2 regions of the Murimonas intestini genome follow, and region 2 is predicted to be linked to the other one. Evidence: a T-box and tRNA genes for the amino acid it is inferred to sense, from the RefSeq annotation. Region 2 holds a T-box; the other holds one or more tRNA genes.
The links. The T-box of region 2 lies ahead of thrS (threonine--tRNA ligase). A T-box ahead of a tRNA ligase gene usually reads a tRNA of that ligase, here a tRNA-Thr.

Region 1 (9,979 bases), on a different contig from region 2:
CATGGGGTATTCGGCCCTCACATAGATGTACCCTTCTGAGGAGGCCACAGCATACCCAGCTATTGTCATACCCTCTATCATCTTGAAGGGGTCACCCTCCATAACGCTCCCGTCCATAAATGCTCCGGGGTCACCCTCATCACCATTGCAGACAACATAACGTTCCTTTTCTGCCTGGCGTGCCACCTGTTTCCACTTCCTGCCTGTGGGATATCCTCCGCCTCCGCGGCCGCGCAGACCGGAACGGTCTACTTCTTCGATAACCTCATTGGGCGTCATATCAAATAATGCCTTTGCAAGAGCTGAAAAACCTCCTGCTGCTATGTATTCATCTATATTTTCCGAATCAATGGAGCCGCAGTTCTCCAAAACTACCCTTGTCTGCTTCGCTATAAACGGAATCTCTTCCGGCCTTGCAAAAATTTCTTTTCCTTTAGAATAAAACAGACGCTCCACCGGATCACCATTCAGGACGGTCTTCTCAAAGATCTCCCTGCAGTCCTCCTGCTGTACCTTCACGTACTGGAAATGATACGGTTCGATCCTCATCAGAGGCCCCAGTTCACAGACTCCCTGGCATCCCGTCTTCACAACGCCCAGGTGCGGTACTTCTTTCTGGAATTCTACGGAAACATTTTCCAGTCCCTTACACATCTCAACCATCGTATCATATATCTTCTGTGACCCTGTAGCCACACAGCCCGTTCCGGCACATATGAGAATACGGCACTGGTAGGACGCTATCTCTTCTCTGGCACTGACACGTTTTTCTTCTAATTTCTCTCTGTTATCAATTATCATGCGCCTTCTCCTTTCAATGCATTAATTAAAGCAAGCGCCTTCTCCGGAGTCATTACCGGATGAACCTCATCATTGACAGTCATTGTAGGCGCCAGGCCGCAGGCACCCAGACAGGAAACAGTTTCTACTGTAAACATCATATCATCAGTAGTATGCTTCTTCGGGCTAAGTCCCAGTTCTTTGAAAATGGCCTCCAGTATGGGGGCTGACTTTCTGACATGGCAGGCTGTCCCATCGCAGACCTTGATAACATATTTCCCCTTTGGTTCAAACGAAAAATTCTCATAAAAAGTGGCCACACTATAGGCCTTTGCTTCCCTGATACCGATTTCCTTTGCCACGTAGGTCAGAAGCTCTCCCGGCAGATAACGGTACTCACCCTGGATATCCTGCATGATTGGAATCAGCGAGCTGGCTTTTCGCCCATAATGTTTAATGATTTCATCTACCTTGTCGTAGTATGACTGATCCAGCATCTGTTTACCTCCATTTTATATATTTTTTCTTGTTTTTGTGCCAAAACCTTAATCATTCTTGCGCTTTTGCACACATATGTAGTTTAATTATAGCTTATATTAGTCATAAGCACAACAACAATTGAGAATTTTTTATCAATCTCCCTGTATTCTACCGTTATCATCAATAATCGAATAGTAACACAAAAAAACACTTGCAAAATTTTATAAAACTATATATAATACTAAGGTCGGTAATATTTACCGTATGTAAGCTGAAATAGCTCAGTTGGTAGAGCACTTCACTCGTAATGAAGGGGTCGTGGGTTCGAGTCCCATTTTCAGCTTTGAAATATATAGCGCCAGCCCTGTAAAATGCAGGGTTGGCGCTTTACTGTTTACCTTCAGGCACCTCTCTTGGGGCGCTGCCCGACAGATTTATAATATTGTAAACATCGTCCAGGTATTCTGCCTGAACGGTCATATCGATCCGAAGGTAGCTCATATCTTCTGCGTTCCAAATAAAGCTGACATTTTCATCTTCCCTGTATTGTCCTAAAATGTAATCTGTACTTTCATCCCATAATGCTGTGTTTACCTGCGGTTCCGGAAGGTTTTTCTTACCCCATTCAATAATGCCGGTAAACAAAGCTTCGCATCTTGCATCTGATTTTGTCAGAATAAATATCTCCCATGAAACAAACCGGCCATTTTCAAAATAAAATCTTACATGCTTCTCATCATCCTGGTTAACATCAGGGATGCTGAGATTATCAGCCACTAGCTGGCCATCATCTCTTTCCCTGACATCCTCCCCTAATTTCATCTGGTCAATGACTTCATCCTGTGAAATAAACCATTTCATTTTGCCGGGTAAAATACTTTCGTTCTCATAAGCAACATAATTATCCAAAAAACAACTATCATCTGTGGCGGACGCACAGCCTGATAAAACCAAGGCGCTAAGGCATAATATAATTAAATGCTTTCTCATGATTTTCTCCCCCTCATTGTCCAACATAATAGTATATGGTCATAATTCCTGTCATCAGTACGCTTTGTGTCATACACATATCTTCTATTCTATTTTACCACATTTCCAGCATCTCAAAATATAATCATTTAGTACTTCTTCACAGTTCCCCACGAAGGGTTTAATTTCATAGGGAAAAGCTTTTCCATGAAATTAAAAAGAGCCGCAGCCCAAGACTGTATCACCAGCCTTGAACTGCAGCTCTTACATTTAAAAATATTTTATAAAGGATTATAATCCACGGACATCAGTTGCCTGAAGACCACGGGCTCCTCTAGTGATTTCAAATGTTACTTTCTGTCCTTCGTCTAAAGATTTGTAACCATCATTAACAATTCCTGAAAAGTGTACAAATACATCTTCTCCGTCGGAATCATTTGTAATAAAACCAAAACCTTTTGTTGAGTTAAACCATTTTACTGTACCTTCGTTCATGAAAGATACCTCCTGAATTATAATATTATATTTCCACAAAATAAAAAATCACACACTTTCGTAAGCTATTAATAGAATAATGACTTACAAAAATGTGTGAATCAAAACTTTATTAGGAATACTTCTATATAATAATACACAAATCAGTATATGTCAAGTGGAAATGATAAAAAAATTAAAATAATTATTGCCGGCCGTTATCTGTCTCAAAGCATACTGTTCTGTATACTGCAAAGCAGGCAGCATACCTGAATAAGTACACTGCCTGCCCCTTCGCTGAAGTGCAGCCGATCAGCCGCATCTGGCCTCAAGGCCGCTCACTACCAGCGGCATCACTTCTTCCACAGGTTCATGATATACAAGATCGGCCACATTGTCAGAATAATGTTCCTTCCTGTTTATCAGAATAAGCTTCTGGCCTCGGAAGTATGGAAGTATTTCCCTGCAGAGGCTGGCCGAGAAGTCCATACCGAGCACAAGCAGAACATCCGCTTTGGAGACCTCGTCAGCAGCCGTGCTCATAAGATGGATATCTACCATCTCACCATGCAGGATTCCGCCCGGATGGATGGGAATATTGCACTTATCGCAAAGAGGGATCTTTTCTGCATTCTTTAAGTACTCTACAGGAAAGATCTTCCCGCACCTGGGGCAGTGATTATTTTCATAGATATTTCCATGGAGATTGATCACATTCCTGCAGCCTGCTGCCTGCAGGACATTGTGGATTCCTTTCGTTATAATACATTTTACATAGCCCTGGCTTTCCAGCCTGGCAAGCGCCTCATTTCCCGGCCCAGGGATTATATCCTGGCTGAGGACTTCATTTTTGTAATAATCATAAAACAGCTCCGGCCTGGTATTGAAACAATGTACATTATATAGCTCCTCCGGGGAATATCCGTATTTCCGTTCAGTCTCGTATAGCTGGTCATCATCCTTGTAATAAGAATATCCTTGTTCCCTCAGCATCTCCATTCCTGCCAGGCAAACCAAATGTCTCGAATTCTGAATTGCTTTTTTTAAATATTCCAGTTTCATACGCTGCTCCTCCTGATTTTTAACCCACTCCCAACGTATGCATACCTATTGCCTCATCCCGTCCCTCTATTTAATAAACCGGTCTATTGCTTTATTCAGCTCTTCTATCGTCTGCGTATCGCCGGTTTCCACCGCCTCCACAAGACAATGCTGGATATGGTCATGAAGTATCACTTTTCCTGTATTATTGATCGCTGCTTTCACTGCTGAAAGCTGGATCAGAACTTCACTGCAGTCCCTTCCATTCTCCACCATCCTCTTAATTGATTCCAGATGTCCGATCGCTCTTGAAAGCCGGTTTATTACAGCCTTCGTGTTCTCATGGGTATGGGTATGATTGTGAGAGTGTTCCGTCTGTCCATTTCCATCCTCATGGGTATGGACGTGTTCATACACAGTCCCATCCTCCCTTATATGGGTGTGGATGTGCTGTTCCTTTTGTCCCTCCACCTGTAGTTCACCTGCTTTCTCATTTAGTATTTTCTGATGCCACATGGACATCTATCTGCTTATAGGGAATACTTATCCCCTTTGCATCAAATGCATATTTAACAGTCTCTGTAATTCTCCATTTTGCCGGCCAGTAATCCTCCGGGGCAAGCCATGCCCTGAATCCTATCTGGACACTGCTCTCAGCGAGTTCATCCACAAATACATCCACCGGCTCATTCTGCATAACCTTTTCGTCTGTCCGCAGTATTTCTTCCAAAACTGCTTTAGCCTCTTTAATATCCGCGTCATATGATATCCCCACCGTCAGCCTCAGCTGCCTCTTATCCTGCTTCGTCACATTCGTCATGCTTGTATTTGAGAGGATGCCGTTTGGCAGGCTTACTACCTGATTATCAGGAGTGATCAGCTTTGTGTAAAACAGATCAATGCTGTGGACAGTCCCTTCATTGCCATGGCCATCCTCTCTGATATAATCGCCTACCACAAATGGCTTCATCAGAAGGAGGATCACTCCGCCTGCCAGATTAGACAGGGATTCCTTCAGCGCCAGTACAATGCCGACTCCCATGGAGCCCAGCAGCGCTGCAATTGATGCCTCCTTCACCCCCAGATAAGTGGCAAGGCTGGATACAAGTATCACATACATCAGCGCCTTGATCAGGGAGAGCAGAAAATGAATGGAGCCTTCCTCCAGGCCAGCCCTTGTAAACGAACGCTTTATCATTCTGAGCAGCCAGTTAATGACCTTCTTGCCAATGAAAAATACTGCCAGAACAAGTGCTATTTTTATCAGCAAGTCTATCATGCCCGGAAGCCTGTCCTGAAAATAGTTCAGCAGCTCATTCACCTTTTTCTCAGGTTCTGCCACCATCTCAGCCACATTCTGCGTTAATTCTGTCATATGTTCTTTCATTATTTCTTACTTCTTTTTCTACCCTTCTGTACTTTTGCATCTGCAGCAGGCGCTGCCTTCTGGACTTCTTTTTTAACCGCTTCTGCCGCCTTTTCTGCAACAGGCGCTGCTTTCTTGACTACTGCCTCCACCTTTGCCGTTTCTTTCTTAACTGCTTCCACTGCCTTTTCTGCAGCAGGTTCTGCTTTGGCTGTTATCTGTCTGAGTCCCTCTTCCAGCTGCTTTTCAGCCTCTGCCTGAGCTTCCTGGAATTTGGCAGCCAGTTCATCCTTTAAATTCTTTTTTCCGGCTGCTGCTTTGCCGCCTGCTGTCCCTTTTTTTACAGTTTTCCCTGCTTTTGCTGTATTATTGCTGGAAACTTTTTTATCTGCCTTTGTGTAAGAGAATATTGCAATTCCCATAGGCGGCACTTTTATGGTAATAGAATTCGGCCTGTCATCGCATTCGTCTTTCTTTGACTGCTTCAGCCTCGGATTCACCTCTCCGCTGCCCCCGAACTCTTTTCTGTCACTGTTAAAGATCTCTTTATACTTGCCTGGATACGGAACACCAATCTTATGATTCTCATAGACGAGCGGTGAGAAATTACACACAATGAGAAGCATTTCCTCCCGCTTCCTTGTATTCCTGGTGAATACAAGCATATTTTCATCCGCTGATATATTGTTTATCCACTCAAAGCCTTTAGGATCATAGTCAAGCTGGTAAAGGGCAGGATGCTCTCTGTAAAAAGTATTCAGGGCCTTTACATAATCCTGCATCTTTTTATGTTCCTCATTCTCCAGCATATCCCATTCCAGTTCTTTTTCTTCAGACCATTCAGAGTACTGTGCAAAGTCTTGTCCCATAAACAGAAGCTTCTTGCCCGGGTGCGCCATCATGTATCCGTAGGCTGCCCTCAGATTGGCAAACTGCTGCTCTCTGTCTCCCGGCATCTTTCCGATCATGGATCCCTTTCCATGGACCACCTCGTCATGAGACAGGGTAAGAATAAAATCTTCACTGTACGCATATATCATACTGAAAATGAGTTCTCCGTGATGGCCGCCTCTGAAAAGCGGGTCAAGGCGCATGTAATTAATAAAATCATTCATCCAGCCCATGTTCCACTTATAGTCAAAGCCCAGGCCGTCCTCCTCCACAGGAGTAGTGACCTTCGGCCACGCTGTTGATTCTTCGGCTATCATAAGCGCATCAGGATATCTTTTCTTGAATATGGAATTCAGATGATGGAAAAATTCAACTGCATCGAGATTTTCATTTCCCCCGTAAATATTGGCCACCCATTCACCGTCATTCTTTCCATAGTCCAGATAGAGCATAGATGCCACAGCATCCATCCTGATACCATCTGCATGGTACTTCTCTGTCCAGAACAGAGCATTTGCCAGGAGGAAATTTTTGACCTCAGGCCTTGCGTAATTATATATCAATGTCCCCCAGTGTGGATGAGATCCTTTCCTGGGATCCTGATGCTCATAAAGACATGTGCCGTCAAAATTGGAGAGGCCGAAGGTATCCCTTGGAAAATGGGCCGGAACCCAGTCCAGGATAACGCCGATCCCCTGCTCATGCATGTAATTCATAAAATACATGAAATCTTCCGGGCTGCCGTAGCGGCTGGTGGGAGCATAATACCCAGTCACCTGATATCCCCATGAACCGTCAAAAGGATGCTCCATCACAGGCATCAGTTCAATGTGAGTATACCCCATCTCTTTGACATATTCCGCTATCATGGGAGCAAGTTCTCTGTAATTGCAGAATATCCTGTCTTCCTCCTGGGGCCTCTTCCATGAACCAAGATGCATCTCATAAATATTCATGGGTTCCTTCTTGGTATTCCGCTTCTTTCTGGCAGACATCCAGCTGCTGTCAGTCCACGTGAAATCGCTTATATCTGCAACCACTGATGCAGTTCCCGGCCTTAATTCAGCCGCATTCGCATATGGGTCAGCCTTTAAGAAGGTCAGCCCTCCTTTTGCTTTAATCTCATATTTGTACAGCTGTCCTTCCTCTATCCCGGGAATAAATATTTCAAATATTCCCGAATCCCACAGTCTTCTCATCTGATGCCGCCGGCCGTCCCAGAGATTAAAATCCCCCACAACGCTCACGCGCATGGCATTCGGAGCCCACACGGCAAAGCTGACACCTTTGACTCCATCCACCTCCCTGGGATGGGCCCCCAGCTTTTCATAAATGTCATAACATATTCCGCTGTTAAATTTTTTTGTATCTTTTTCTGAAATCTGAGGTTTAAAGCAATAGGGATCTTTTAACTCTTCTGTCACCCCGTTGTCAAATGTCACCTCATATGTATATTCCGGTATGGATCTCTCCGGCAGAAGGGCAGCAAAAAATCCTGCCTCATCTTCCAGCTCCATCGGGTACTTATCTTTTGTCTTATCCAGCACTACGTTCACACTTACAGCAGTGGGAATAAAAGTCTGAATTAAAATTCCTTCTTCTGTGCTATGGGGGCCAAGCAGCGAATGAGGATTATCCTCCTCCGAATAAACGACTGCTTCTATAGCCGCCCAATCCATCATATCGTACAATTTTTCATTCATAACGTACCCTCCTGTCGAATTTTGCAGACAGCTTCTGCCATTCTGCTTAGTTTACTAACATTCTATCACAGAACGCCTCTGAAAGGAATAAAAAATTCTAACTATTTCAGGCTGTGTATAAAAAGGCCGCTTCTCAGCTTTGGCTCAAACCAGGTGGACTTGGGCGGCATCAGCCTTCCTGCATCTGCCACAGCAAAGAGTTCCCCTATAGACGTGGGATACATTGCAAAGGCTGCTCCGCCTTCGGCATCCACCCTCCGCTCCAGCTCTTCAAGGCCTCTTATCCCCCCGACAAAATCAATCCTTTTATCAGTCTTGGGATCTTCAATTCCAAGGACAGGCCCCAGGATCTCATTCTGAAGAACAGATACATCCAGCCCGTCAACAGGGTCCTGGCTCTTATACTGCTCTTTTATTTTAAGGGCATACCACGTTCCGTCCAGATACATTCCAAGCTCCCCTTTCGCCTTTGGTCCGGCTGCTCCGGCGCACTCACTGACTTCAAAGACTTCTTTAAGCCGAATCATGTATCCTGACTTATCCTGCCCGTTTAAATCTTTTACGATCCTGTTATAACTGAGGATCTTCAGCTCCTCATCAGGGAAAAGAACAGATAAAAAGTAGTTGAATTCCTCCCTTCCTGTATAGCCGGGATTCTCTTCTCTCCTCCTAAGCCCCACCTTCACAGCAGACGCCGCCCTGTGATGTCCGTCGGCAATATAGATCTCATCCACCTTTCCAAAGGCTGCTGCTATGAGAATAATATCATCCGCATCCTGGATCTTCCAGCCTCTGTGCCTGATGCCGTCAGGGGACACAAAGTCGAACACTGCCTTTTCCTCCCTGATCTCAGCAAAGAGCTCCTGAAGGCATTCCTGTTTCCTGTATGCCAGAAAAATGGGGCCTGTCTGGGTATTACATATATCTACATGGCGGATCCTGTCAAGTTCCTTATCCAGCCTTGTATTTTCGTGTTTTTTTATCACGCCGTTCAGATAATCATCTATAGAAGCGCAGGCCACAAGCCCGGTCTGGCTGCGTCCATCCATGGTCAGCTCATAGAGGTAATAGCAGGCTGAACTGTCTTTACAAAATTCCCCTGCCTCCAGCATTTCTTTTAAAATATCATGAGCCTTCTGATATACCTGAGGTGAATACGGGTCCGTACCTTCCGGGAACTGAGTCTCAGCCCTGTCTATTTTCAGAAAGCTCATAGGCTCCTTCTTCACTTCTTCTCTTGCTTCCGCCTCACTGTATACATCATAAGGCAGTGCCGCAATGCGCTCTGCCAGCCCCTCTTTCGGCCTGATACCCTGGAACGCCCTGATTATAGCCATAATTTTCTCCTCTTGATCTTTTTATATATTTCCCTGCCCAGTATCCTGTACTGTTTCTCATGTTTCTTAACTGAACTGATAATTTTTTTTGCAGTCTTTATCTGCCTTATCCTTTTTACTGGTCTCATCTGTATCACACACCCCGCAAACCAATGCCTTCCTGTGAGATAAAAACAGCTGCAAAATATAACTCATTTTGCAGCTGTCCATCTATCACTATTTAATCACACGGACCTTCAGCACGCCGTCGATGGTCTTAATCCTTGAGATCACCTCTTCAGGCGCTGCTTTTTCCAGGTCAAACAGCGAATATGCGAAGTCCCCTTTGCTGGCATTCATCATATTTGCAATGTTAATATCTGCTTCACCGAAAACAGATGCAAATTGTCCGATCATATTTTTTACATTCCTGTGGTTGATGGCAATACGGCATGCATGGATACACTCGCCCATATCGCAGGCCGGATAATTCACGGAATTTTTAATATTTCCGTTTTCCATGTAATCCATAAGTTCTTTTACCGCCATCATGGCACAATTATCCTCAGATTCTTCTGTGGAAGCCCCCAGATGCGGGATCACTATGGCATTCTTTGCACCAGCCATGGTTGTATTCGGGAAATCTGACACATATCTTTTGACTTTTCCGTTTTTCAGCGCTTCCACCATATCTGTTTCTTCAACGAGCAGATCACGCGCAAAGTTGAGCACTACCACTCCGTCCTTCATCTTGGCAATTGACTCTTTATTGATCATCTTTCTGGTTGCGTCCAGAAGCGGCACATGGATTGTAATATAATCGCATTCCTTGTAGATATCCTCCACGGCCTGGATATGCTTGATGCTTCTGGAAAGGTTCCATGCAGCATCCACAGAGATATACGGGTCATATCCATATACTTCCATGCCAAGGTGTGTTGCTGCATTCGCCACAAGCA
Region 2 (9,979 bases):
CTTATGCGTATGAATATCTGGCTTATGATGAGGTAGATTATTTTCTGAATGCAAGTATCTATTCAGCTGATTTGAGAGACTGTATGGTTGTGTACAGGATCCGGGACGCCGCAGGTTCAGTCCTGGGGCAGGGCGTGACCATCCTGGCCAACGGAGAGGGGCAGCTTAATTTCTACAAGAAATATCCCATCGGGACACCGGACCCGGGTATGTGGGTGGAGATCAGCAGCACTGTGGACTTTTCGGAAAATGTTGCCGATCAATACAGTTTTAGCGGCCTCTCCTTCACGAAAAGTGATACAGAGAGCGGAAAGACTTACTGCCGCGGAAGCGGTTCAGTAGTGTCAGCTGATGTGGGGGAGGAGAGCCTCCTCAGTGTAAGAAAGCTGTCGCAGTCATCTGACGGCACGGCAGAGTCAGCCAGCTATGTAGTTATGAAATATGGGACAGGTGAAGTATGGACAGCCGATGTGATGACCCAGCCGGATGAAGATCCTCAGTACCAGTTCTGGGTAAATGGCATCATTATTCCTCATGATGTGCTGCTTTCACAGGAGGATGTTTGGAAATAAAAACCCCCGCAGCTTCGCGCCATTGCGACAACCACGGAGGTTTAAGGGGAGGATAAGTATTTCTTTTTTCTTTAGTAATTGTCCTTCCCGTAAAAGGGGGTTAGCAGTCAGGACATCTGTTAATCTTATAGAAAGAAAAAACGTGTTTACTTCGTTTTCTTTTCTATGAGATTAATCATAGTATGGGTAAAAAAAGAAATTTTATACAAAATAAAAATTCTTTTTGAAAAAAAATAGAAAGTGTTATATACTATAGCTGTTGTATAGATTTGAAATATTTGATGAAACAAAGGACGGTAGGAAAAAATGGGATTATTACAGGAATGGAGAGACGTTGCGTACTCTCAGGAGACAGATAAAAAACAGCTGCAGAAATTCTGGACAGACTATTTCCTTGTGGAAAAAGGCATATATGAGAAACTGCTCACAAATCCGGATGAAGTAGTCAGAGGCACAGTAAAAGAACTGGCGGATAAATACGGCATTCCGGTCATGACTATGGTGGGCTTTCTGGACGGTATTGATGACAGCCTTAAGGTTAAGAATCCAATCGATGAGATGGATGAGAATACGGAGGTCAATCTTGGCTTTGACAAAGAGATGCTCTTTAAGAACATGGTAGATGCGAAAGCTGACTGGCTGTATGAACTCCCTGTATGGGATGAGATCTTTACACCTGAGCAGAGGAAAAAGCTGTACATGGATGCAAAGAAAGCCAACACGATCGTAAAAGGGCCTAAGATTGGAAGAAATGATCCATGTCCGTGCGGCAGCGGAAAGAAATATAAAAAATGCTGCGGTAAAAATGCATAGGATCAGATAATCGATGCTGATTTCCAGGGGTTGATTCAGCCCGGAGATCAGCATTTTTTTTGGAGGGATAATGGACATATTTTTATTGGCGGCAGCAGTGGTCTGCCTGGTTTATTTTGTATTTCTGCTGGCTTTCGGAATGGATTTTGCAATAGTATGGTTATTGGCTGCAGTATTTTTAGGAGGGCTGTCATTTGTATGGCGCCAGCAGAAAGCTGGGATATGGCATCTTCCTCTCTGGCTGAAAATAGCCGCAGGAATAGTGATAGGAGCAGGGCTTGTCATCTTCCTGGCTGCGGAAGTGCAGATAGTTGGAAAGATGGGGGAGAAGGGAAAGCCGGACCTGGATTATGTGATCGTGCTGGGCGCCCAGGTACGGGGCGAGAACCCGAGCAAGGCTCTTACAAAGAGGCTGGAGGCAGCATATGATTACATGACAGAAAATGAAAGAACAACAGCTATTTTATCAGGAGGCCAGGGTGACGGTGAAGATATCACAGAGGCAGAAGCCATGCGCCGCTATCTGGAGGACAGGGGGATTGCCCCTGAGAGGCTTATAAAAGAGGATAAATCTACAAGCACCGAGGAAAACCTTCGCTTTTGTGCAGGTCTGATTGGCGGCAGTGATGCTTCTGTGGGAATTATATCAAATAATTTTCATATATGCCGTGCCCTTATGATTGCCGGGAAGCAGGGCTATACTAATGTATGCGGAATAGCGGCTTATTCTGATCCGAAATTCCAGGTGCATTATATGGTGAGGGAGGCATTTGCGCTTGTGAAAGAAAAACTGAGGTGAGGAGATGATATTATGGCACAGGAAAAAGGGATGTCAGAGGAGAAGCTTACAGCCGGGGAACTGGAGCAAATTGCAGAGGAGGCATACGAAGCTGTGAGCCAGCTTCTGGATGCGGCAGGATTAAGAAGCGGTGATATCCTGGTGGCAGGATGTTCCACCAGCGAGATAGAAAAGCACAGAATAGGTTCTTACTCAAATAAAGAGGTGGGGGAGGCAGTGTTTGCCGGTATACAAAGAGCGCTGGTCCCGCGGGGCATCTATCTGGCTGCACAGTGCTGTGAGCATTTGAACCGCGCTATTATAATAGAAGAAGAGGCGGCGGACAGGTATCATCTGGAGAGGGTGAATGTGGTGCCCATGCCAAAGGCCGGAGGGGCATTTGCAACAGCGGCATACAGGGGATTTGTCCATCCTGCGGCAGTTGAGGAAGTGTCAGCGGATGCAGGAATAGATATTGGAGATACTTTGATTGGCATGCATCTGAAGAGAGTGGCCGTGCCTGTCAGGACAGAGAGAAAGAATGTGGGAAGCGCCCATGTGGTATGCGCCAGGACAAGATATAAGTTTGTGGGAGGGAGCCGCGCCCATTACGATGAAGAGCTTCTGTAGGGCTTTGTAAATAGTCAAAACGGCATATTTGATTAAGATAACTTAATAATACCTTAACCCCATTGCGCCCGGATAGTGCCTGTGCTATAAAGTAAGTGTACTAATGCGGATGGTACACTTGGAAACCTTGTTTTCTGTGTGCTTTTGTAAAGTATAATCTTATGGAGAAGAGAGGAAGGTTCTATGATAACGATCGATTATCAAAATCGGATGCCAATTTATGAACAGATTGTAGAACGCTTTCAGACGCTGATTGTGAATGGGGCGCTGGAACCGGACACACAGCTGCCGTCAGTGAGAAATCTGGCTGTAGATCTGGCGATCAACCCAAATACCATACAGAAGGCATATGCAGTTCTGGAGCAGCAGGGATTTATTTACCCTGTTAAAGGAAGGGGCAATTTCGTGTCCGGCGACAGTGAAGTAAAGAACAGAAAGATTCAGGCTTTTTACAGGACGCTGAAGAATGTGGTTATCCAGGGGAAAGAACTGGGAGTTACCAGGGATGAGTTTCTGGAGAAATCAAAAGAAATGTTTGAGGAGGGCCAGTATGATAGAAATTAACGGAGTGAATAAGTCCTTCGGAGATATAAAAGCCCTGGATAATATAGTGGCTACCATAGAAGAAGGCAGCATTTTCGGACTGGTGGGGACTAATGGGGCCGGGAAGAGCACGCTGCTTCGGGTACTCTCAGGAGTGCTTAAACCGGATACGGGCATGGCCATGGTGGACGGCGAGGATGTCTATGAGAATGCGGCAGCCAAGTCCAGGATCTGCTTTTTATCGGACACGGCATACTTTTTTCCGAATGCAACTGCCAGGAACATGGCCGATTATTATGCCATCGTTTATCCTGATTTTAATAAAGAGCGCTTTGATGAGCTGGTGGGGAAGTTCGGGCTTGATCCAAAGCGCAAGATAAATACCTTTTCAAAAGGTATGAAGAAACAGGTTTCCGTCCTGTTAGGGATCTGTGCCCAGACCAGGTATCTTTTCTGTGACGAGACTTTTGACGGACTGGATCCTGTTATGCGCCAGGCAGTGAAAAGCCTGTTTGCGGTGGAGCTTTTAAACAGAAATTTTACGCCGGTCATAGCATCCCACAGCCTCAGGGAGCTGGAAGATATCTGTGACCATGTAGGCCTTCTGCATAAAGGAGGTATACTGCTGTCAAAGGATCTTGAAGATATGAAGTTCCATATCCATAAAGTCCAGTGTGTCATCCGCAATCCCGTATTTGAGGAGGAGCTTTTAAAAGAGCTGGATGTGCTGCAGCATGAGAAAAGGGGGTCGCTGCTCACGATCGTGGCAAGGGGGACAAAGCAGGAAATATTAATGAGTGTGGAGCAGAAGGAGCCGCTGTTCTACGAGGTCCTTCCCCTGACCCTGGAAGAAATATTTATCAGTGAGACGGAGGTGGCGGGCTATGACATCAAAAATATCATTTTTTAAACTGATGAAGGTTGAAGGCAGGTATAAGAGCTGGCTTCCGGCGCTGATCTGCCTGGTGCTGTTTATAAGCCTGCCTGTGGCCTGCCTGCTGAAACTTGATGGTATGATGAGCTCTGTCAAGGAAGGGTATCTGGAACTGGAAACAGTGAGAAAAAGCTTCCAGGCTTTTGTAGGCTTCGGCAATCTGGGCAGGATCATTGTGACGGCAGGATGTGCAGTTGTCAGTGCATTTGCCTGTTTCAGCTATATGAATTCCAAACAGAAGGTTGACTTTTATCACAGCCTTCCCGTTAACAGGCAGAAGCTGTTTCTGGCAGAGTTCTTAAACGGCCTGTTCTTTTATGTGGTTCCGTGCTTTGTGTGTACTGTTATCTGCATCATTATCGGAGCAATCAATTCACTGCTGACAGGGCAGATATTTCTCATTGCCATGGAGGCTTTCCTGATGCAGGTCCTGTACTATCTGGTACTGTATCTGACAGGGATACTGGCGGCAGTGCTGACAGGCAAGATCATTGTGGGTATCCTGGCGGCAGCAACCTTTATGTGTTATGGCCCGATGGTCGTATTCCTGATCGTCGGCCTGGCTGAGATGTCTTTTCACACACTGATGTCTGTAGGCTCAGAAGTTACGTATGACATTATGTCATACTTATCACCCGTCTTCCTCTGCCTTATTACAGAGGCGAAGCTGGCGGGCGGGGAGACTTCATTCTTCTGTATCGGCTGGATCATACTTATGATCGCGCTGCTGTTCCTGCTGTGCTTCTGGCTGTATTGCAGGAGGGCGTCGGAAGCTGCGGGACATTCTATTGCATTTCCTAAGATAGAGAAGCCTCTGAAGTTCCTTCTTGTAGTGCCGTGTTCACTGACAGCAGGGCTTCTGCTGAAGATGATGAGCTACGGCAGTATCTGGTTCTTTGTGGGAATCATATTTGGCGGCATTATACTGAGCGCACTTATAGAATTTATATACCACCTGGATATCAGGGAGATTTTTGCACACAAGATATTGATGGCGGCAGCAGTCCTGACCTCACTGTTGGTAGCCTGCGGATTCTATTTTGACTGGATCGGCTATGACAGCTATATTCCCGATGAAGATGAGATTGTGTCCATGTCGGTCTATAACAGCAGCATAAACGGCAATTTTTACTACGGAGACTCCTATGATATCGGCAGCGGCAATACGGATATCAGGGCTCTGCAAAGTCTCAGTGTCACAAACTTTGAACCTGTCTATGAACTGGCGCAGGAGGGAATAGCGCGGTTGAAGGAGAGCGGTTCAGCTTATTATGAGGGTGATACAAGATTTGTCTCAGTCAGATATGAACTTGCAGGAGAAAAAGAAGTTTACAGGAATTACTATGTAAGCCTGGAAGCCCTGAATCATACCATGGACGAGCTGTTTAAAGATGTTTCCTTCAGGAGCAAGTTCTTCCCGCTCCTTGGCCGGGATAATTCGGAGGTCCGTTATCTGAATCTGAGCAGTGTTACAGGTTATACAGACCTGGAACTCACTTCAAAGCAGAAGGAGGAGCTGCTCCGGACTTATAAAGAGGAGCTTGAGGGAGTTACATTTGAGACTCTGAGAACAGAACCCGCATTAGGCAGCATCGGGTTCACCTATGAGAGCAGGGGGACGCAGCTGCAGATGGCGGCGGCTGAAACCTACTACGGCGGAATATCACAGTTCAGTGAGAATTATCCTGTCTATGAATCATTTACAGGAACAGTGGCGCTTCTTAAAGAGTACGGATATCCTGTGGATGAACAGCTGAATGCTTCTGATATTGAGTCTGTCACAATATCCTGCTACGATCCTGAATTTATAAGAAGTGATGGGATGAGGGCAGAATGTGTACTGACCTCAGAGGATGAGATCAGCCAGATAGCTCCGCTGCTGCGGGACAATATGAGCCAGTTTCCGGTTGCGTCAAATAGTTTTGCCAACATGGACATCATGGTTTATATGAAGAACGGAAATACGCTTTCACTTGGGATAAAGAGTGAAGATGTGCCGGAATTCGTGATAAAAGCTCTGGAAAAGGAATTTAGGTAGTTATACAGGGTCCTGAATATGGAATGAAATAAGTATTGACAAATCGTTCTTCAATGATATAATCGAGATATAAACAGAAAAGCGTTGATGAGAAGAGTAGAATGCAGAAAGACTTCAGAGAGGGATCAGACGGTGTGAACGTCCTGTCGGCATGTATTTGAAAACCAGCTCAGAGCGGCCTTAATACGGCACGGTGACTCCGTTATCGTCATGAATGAGAGGTTATATAAACAAACAGGGTGGAACCGCGGAGATATTCGTCCCTTGCAGTGCAGAGTGCACTGCAGGGGATTTTTTTCTTTTGTGGAAATTTTATTTCTGACAGGAGAGGACCCTCCGGAAGGAGGCGCAGCTGCGCCCGCTGAAAAAAGGAGAATTGATATGATAATCACATTAAAAGATGGAACAAAGAAAGAGTATGCAGAAGCAAAGTCAGCATATGATATAGCTCTGGACATAAGTGAAGGGCTGGCAAGGGCGGCATGTGCCGCTGAGGCTGACGGAAGAGTTGTGGATCTGAGGACAGTCATTGACAGTGATTGTGAGCTGAATATACTCACAGCGAGAGATGAGAAAGGCCTGGCGGCGCTGAGGCATACGGCCTCACATGTACTGGCCGAGGCTGTAAAACGTCTGTATCCGGAGGCAAAGCTGGCAATAGGACCTTCTATAGATACAGGGTTTTACTATGATTTTGACCATGAACCGTTTTCCAGAGAGGATCTGGATGCGATTGAAAAAGAAATGAAGAAAATAATCAAAGAAGGTGCAAGGCTTGAGAAGTTTACGCTTCCCAGGGCTGAGGCCATGGCTTATATGGAGGAAAAGGGAGAGCCATACAAGGTGGAACTGATCCGTGACCTCCCGGAGGATGCTGTGATATCCTTCTATAAGCAGGGCGGTTTTACTGATCTGTGTGCCGGCCCCCATCTGATGAACACAAAAGGAGTCAAGGCGTTTAAGCTCATCTCCTCCTCAGGGGCATACTGGAGGGGCAATGAGAAGAATAAGATGCTTGCCCGTATCTATGGAACAGCCTACTCGACAAAGGATGAGCTCAATGAGCATCTCAGACAGATGGAAGAGGCTAAGAAACGCGACCATAACAAGCTGGGACGTGAGATGGAGATCTTTACCACAGCTGATGTGATAGGACAGGGACTTCCGCTCATTATGCCAAAGGGCGAGATCATCATCCGTACTCTCCAGAGGTGGATCGAGGATGAAGAAGAGAAGCGGGGATATATGCGCACAAAGACACCTCTTGTGGCCAAAAAGGATCTGTATGTGATATCAGACCACTGGAACCATTATAAAGAAGGGATGTTCGTGCTGGGTGATGAAGAAGATCCTGAGTCAGAGGTGTTTGCCCTGCGTCCCATGACATGCCCGTTCCAGTACTATGTATATAAAGCGAGCCAGAAGAGCTACAGGGATCTGCCATGCAGATATGGTGAGACATCCACCCTTTTTAGAAATGAAGACTCAGGCGAGATGCACGGTCTTACAAGAGTCCGTCAGTTCACCATCTCGGAAGGTCATCTGATCGTCCGTCCTGACCAGATCGAGGAGGAATTCAAAGGCTGTGTGGATCTTGCCAAATACTGCCTGACTACGCTGGGGCTGCAGGATGACGTGACATACCGCCTGTCTCTCTGGGATCCCAAGAACCCTGATAAATACCTGGGTACAGTGGAAACCTGGAATGAGGTCCAGGACATGATGCGCAAGATCCTTGATCATATCGGCCTGGAATATACAGAGGCTGAAGGAGAATCTGCATTCTACGGACCAAAACTAGATATTCAGGCAAAGAATGTCTACGGCAAAGAGGATACTATGATAACGATCCAGCTGGATATGTTCCTGGCTGAGCGCTTTGATATGTATTATGTGGATAAGGATGGGGAGAAGAAACGGCCGTTCATCATCCACAGGACGAGTATGGGGTGCTATGAGAGGACATTGGCATGGCTGATCGAGAAATATGCCGGAATGTTCCCCACATGGCTGTGTCCTGAACAGGTAAGGGTACTTCCTATATCAGAAAAATTCCACGATTATGCCCACAAGGTAATGGAGCAGCTTAAGGATAACGGAATCCGCGCTTCAGTAGATGACAGGTCTGAAAAAATCGGATACAAGATCAGAGAAAGCCGCCTGGACCGTGTGCCGTACATGCTGGTGGTAGGCGCTAAGGAAGAGGAAGACGGCGTGGTGTCTGTGAGGAGCCGCTACAAAGGTGACGAAGGCCAGAAGGAGCTTCAGGCATTTATCGATGATATCTGCAGGGAGATCAGGACAAAAGAGATCCGCAGGATTGAGGCAGAAGAGCAGAGTAAATAATTTTTTTGAATTTTAAAATACAGAAAGTATAAAAGAACATGTAATGGCAGATACTATCCCGGAAGAAAAGAAAGGAGGTAGTTATTATGCCATTACTTGTATGTTCAGCTCAGAAATGTGTTTATAACAACGGAATGTATTGCAGCAAAGGTGATATCCAGGTGGAGGGCGCAGATGCCAATGCACCTCAGGATACATGCTGCGCAAGCTTTAAGGAGCGTTCCAAGGACCAGGCTACCAGCTCAATGGGAACCCCGTCCCAGACCATCGATGTAGACTGCAAAGCACGCCACTGCTGCTTTAACGAAGATTGTAAATGTACAGCTAACAAAATTGGTATTGTGGGCGCTGCAGCATGTGAATGTGAGCAGACTGAATGCGGCAGCTTCGAGTGCCACTGTAAATAAGACTGACAATAGGATATGGAAGTTGAATCCCCCGCGGTTTGCTGCGGGGGATTTCTTTGAGGGACAGCGGTCCGGGAACAGCAGCCCAAAATTTAAAAAAATTCAGAAAAGATAGTTGACACGCACGTGCTTTTATGGTAATCTAACTAAGGTTATAGCGAAAACAAAGCAGAGTATCCACTCTCACCATAGCACATGAGGTGACTATTGGTTAATAACAGCATTAGTTTATGCGGTATGCGGAAATTTCCTTTTAAGAGGATCTGTCTGTGTACATGAACGGTTATTACGGTGGATAGTGTGCTATCCACCTTTTTTATGTTATTATGCAAATATGCATATAGTGCTTTTTTGAGGGAGCAGGGGTGGGATTACAAGCATTTATGGAGGTGCAAAACAATTAGCGATTTAATGATTAATGAACAGATCAGAGACAAAGAGGTGCGCTTGATTGGTGAAGACGGACAGCAGCTTGGTATCGTAGATATCAAAGAAGCCATGCGGATGGCCAGGGAAGCTGAGCTGGATCTTGTGAAAATAGCTCCGGGAGCAAAACCTCCGGTATGTAAGATTATCGATTATGGTAAATACCGTTATGAGCTGATTCGTAAAGAGAAGGAAGCAAAGAAAAAGCAGAAGGTAATTGACGTTAAGGAAGTTCGTCTGTCACCCAATATCGATGTGAATGATTTGAATACAAAGGTGGGTGCAGCCAGGAAGTTTATTGAAAAAGGCAATAAGGTTAAGGTGACATTGCGTTTCAGGGGACGTGAGATGGCTCACATGCAGGCCAGCCGTCATATTCTGGATGATTTTGCCAAAAAGCTGGAGGATATCGCCGTAGTAGATAAGCCGGCAAAGGTGGAAGGCAGAAGCCTTATGATGTTTTTAACTGAAAAACGTTAAAATAAATAGTCT

Region 1: it has a tRNA-Thr gene. The T-box ahead of thrS (threonine--tRNA ligase) is inferred to sense a tRNA for this amino acid. The anticodon was not compared.

Annotation. Positions count from the first base shown of each region.
Region 1 covers NZ_JANKBI010000003.1:36,310-46,288, reverse strand. The annotation lists gene NSB28_RS06325 (NADH-ubiquinone oxidoreductase-F iron-sulfur binding region domain-containing protein) at 1-801, opposite strand, end outside; gene NSB28_RS06320 (complex I 24 kDa subunit family protein) at 798-1,277, opposite strand; tRNA gene NSB28_RS06315 (tRNA-Thr) at 1,531-1,603, shown strand; gene NSB28_RS06310 (hypothetical protein) at 1,648-2,250, opposite strand; gene NSB28_RS06305 (cold-shock protein) at 2,521-2,724, opposite strand; gene NSB28_RS06300 (SIR2 family NAD-dependent protein deacylase) at 3,016-3,765, opposite strand; gene NSB28_RS06295 (metal-sensing transcriptional repressor) at 3,832-4,260, opposite strand; gene NSB28_RS06290 (mechanosensitive ion channel family protein) at 4,235-5,131, opposite strand; gene glgB (1,4-alpha-glucan branching protein GlgB) at 5,131-7,704, opposite strand; gene NSB28_RS06280 (DUF1015 domain-containing protein) at 7,806-9,041, opposite strand; gene NSB28_RS06275 (hypothetical protein) at 9,032-9,169, opposite strand; gene NSB28_RS06270 (phosphoglycerate dehydrogenase) at 9,258-9,979, opposite strand, start outside.
Region 2 covers NZ_JANKBI010000012.1:164,603-174,581, forward strand. The annotation lists gene NSB28_RS16610 (hypothetical protein) at 1-572, shown strand, start outside; gene NSB28_RS16615 (SEC-C metal-binding domain-containing protein) at 879-1,385, shown strand; gene NSB28_RS16620 (YdcF family protein) at 1,456-2,184, shown strand; gene NSB28_RS16625 (TIGR01440 family protein) at 2,197-2,793, shown strand; gene NSB28_RS16630 (GntR family transcriptional regulator) at 2,977-3,357, shown strand; gene NSB28_RS16635 (ABC transporter ATP-binding protein) at 3,344-4,246, shown strand; gene NSB28_RS16640 (DUF6449 domain-containing protein) at 4,221-6,308, shown strand; T-box leader at 6,384-6,576, shown strand; gene thrS (threonine--tRNA ligase) at 6,690-8,654, shown strand; gene NSB28_RS16650 (DUF1540 domain-containing protein) at 8,741-9,061, shown strand; gene infC (translation initiation factor IF-3) at 9,473-9,967, shown strand.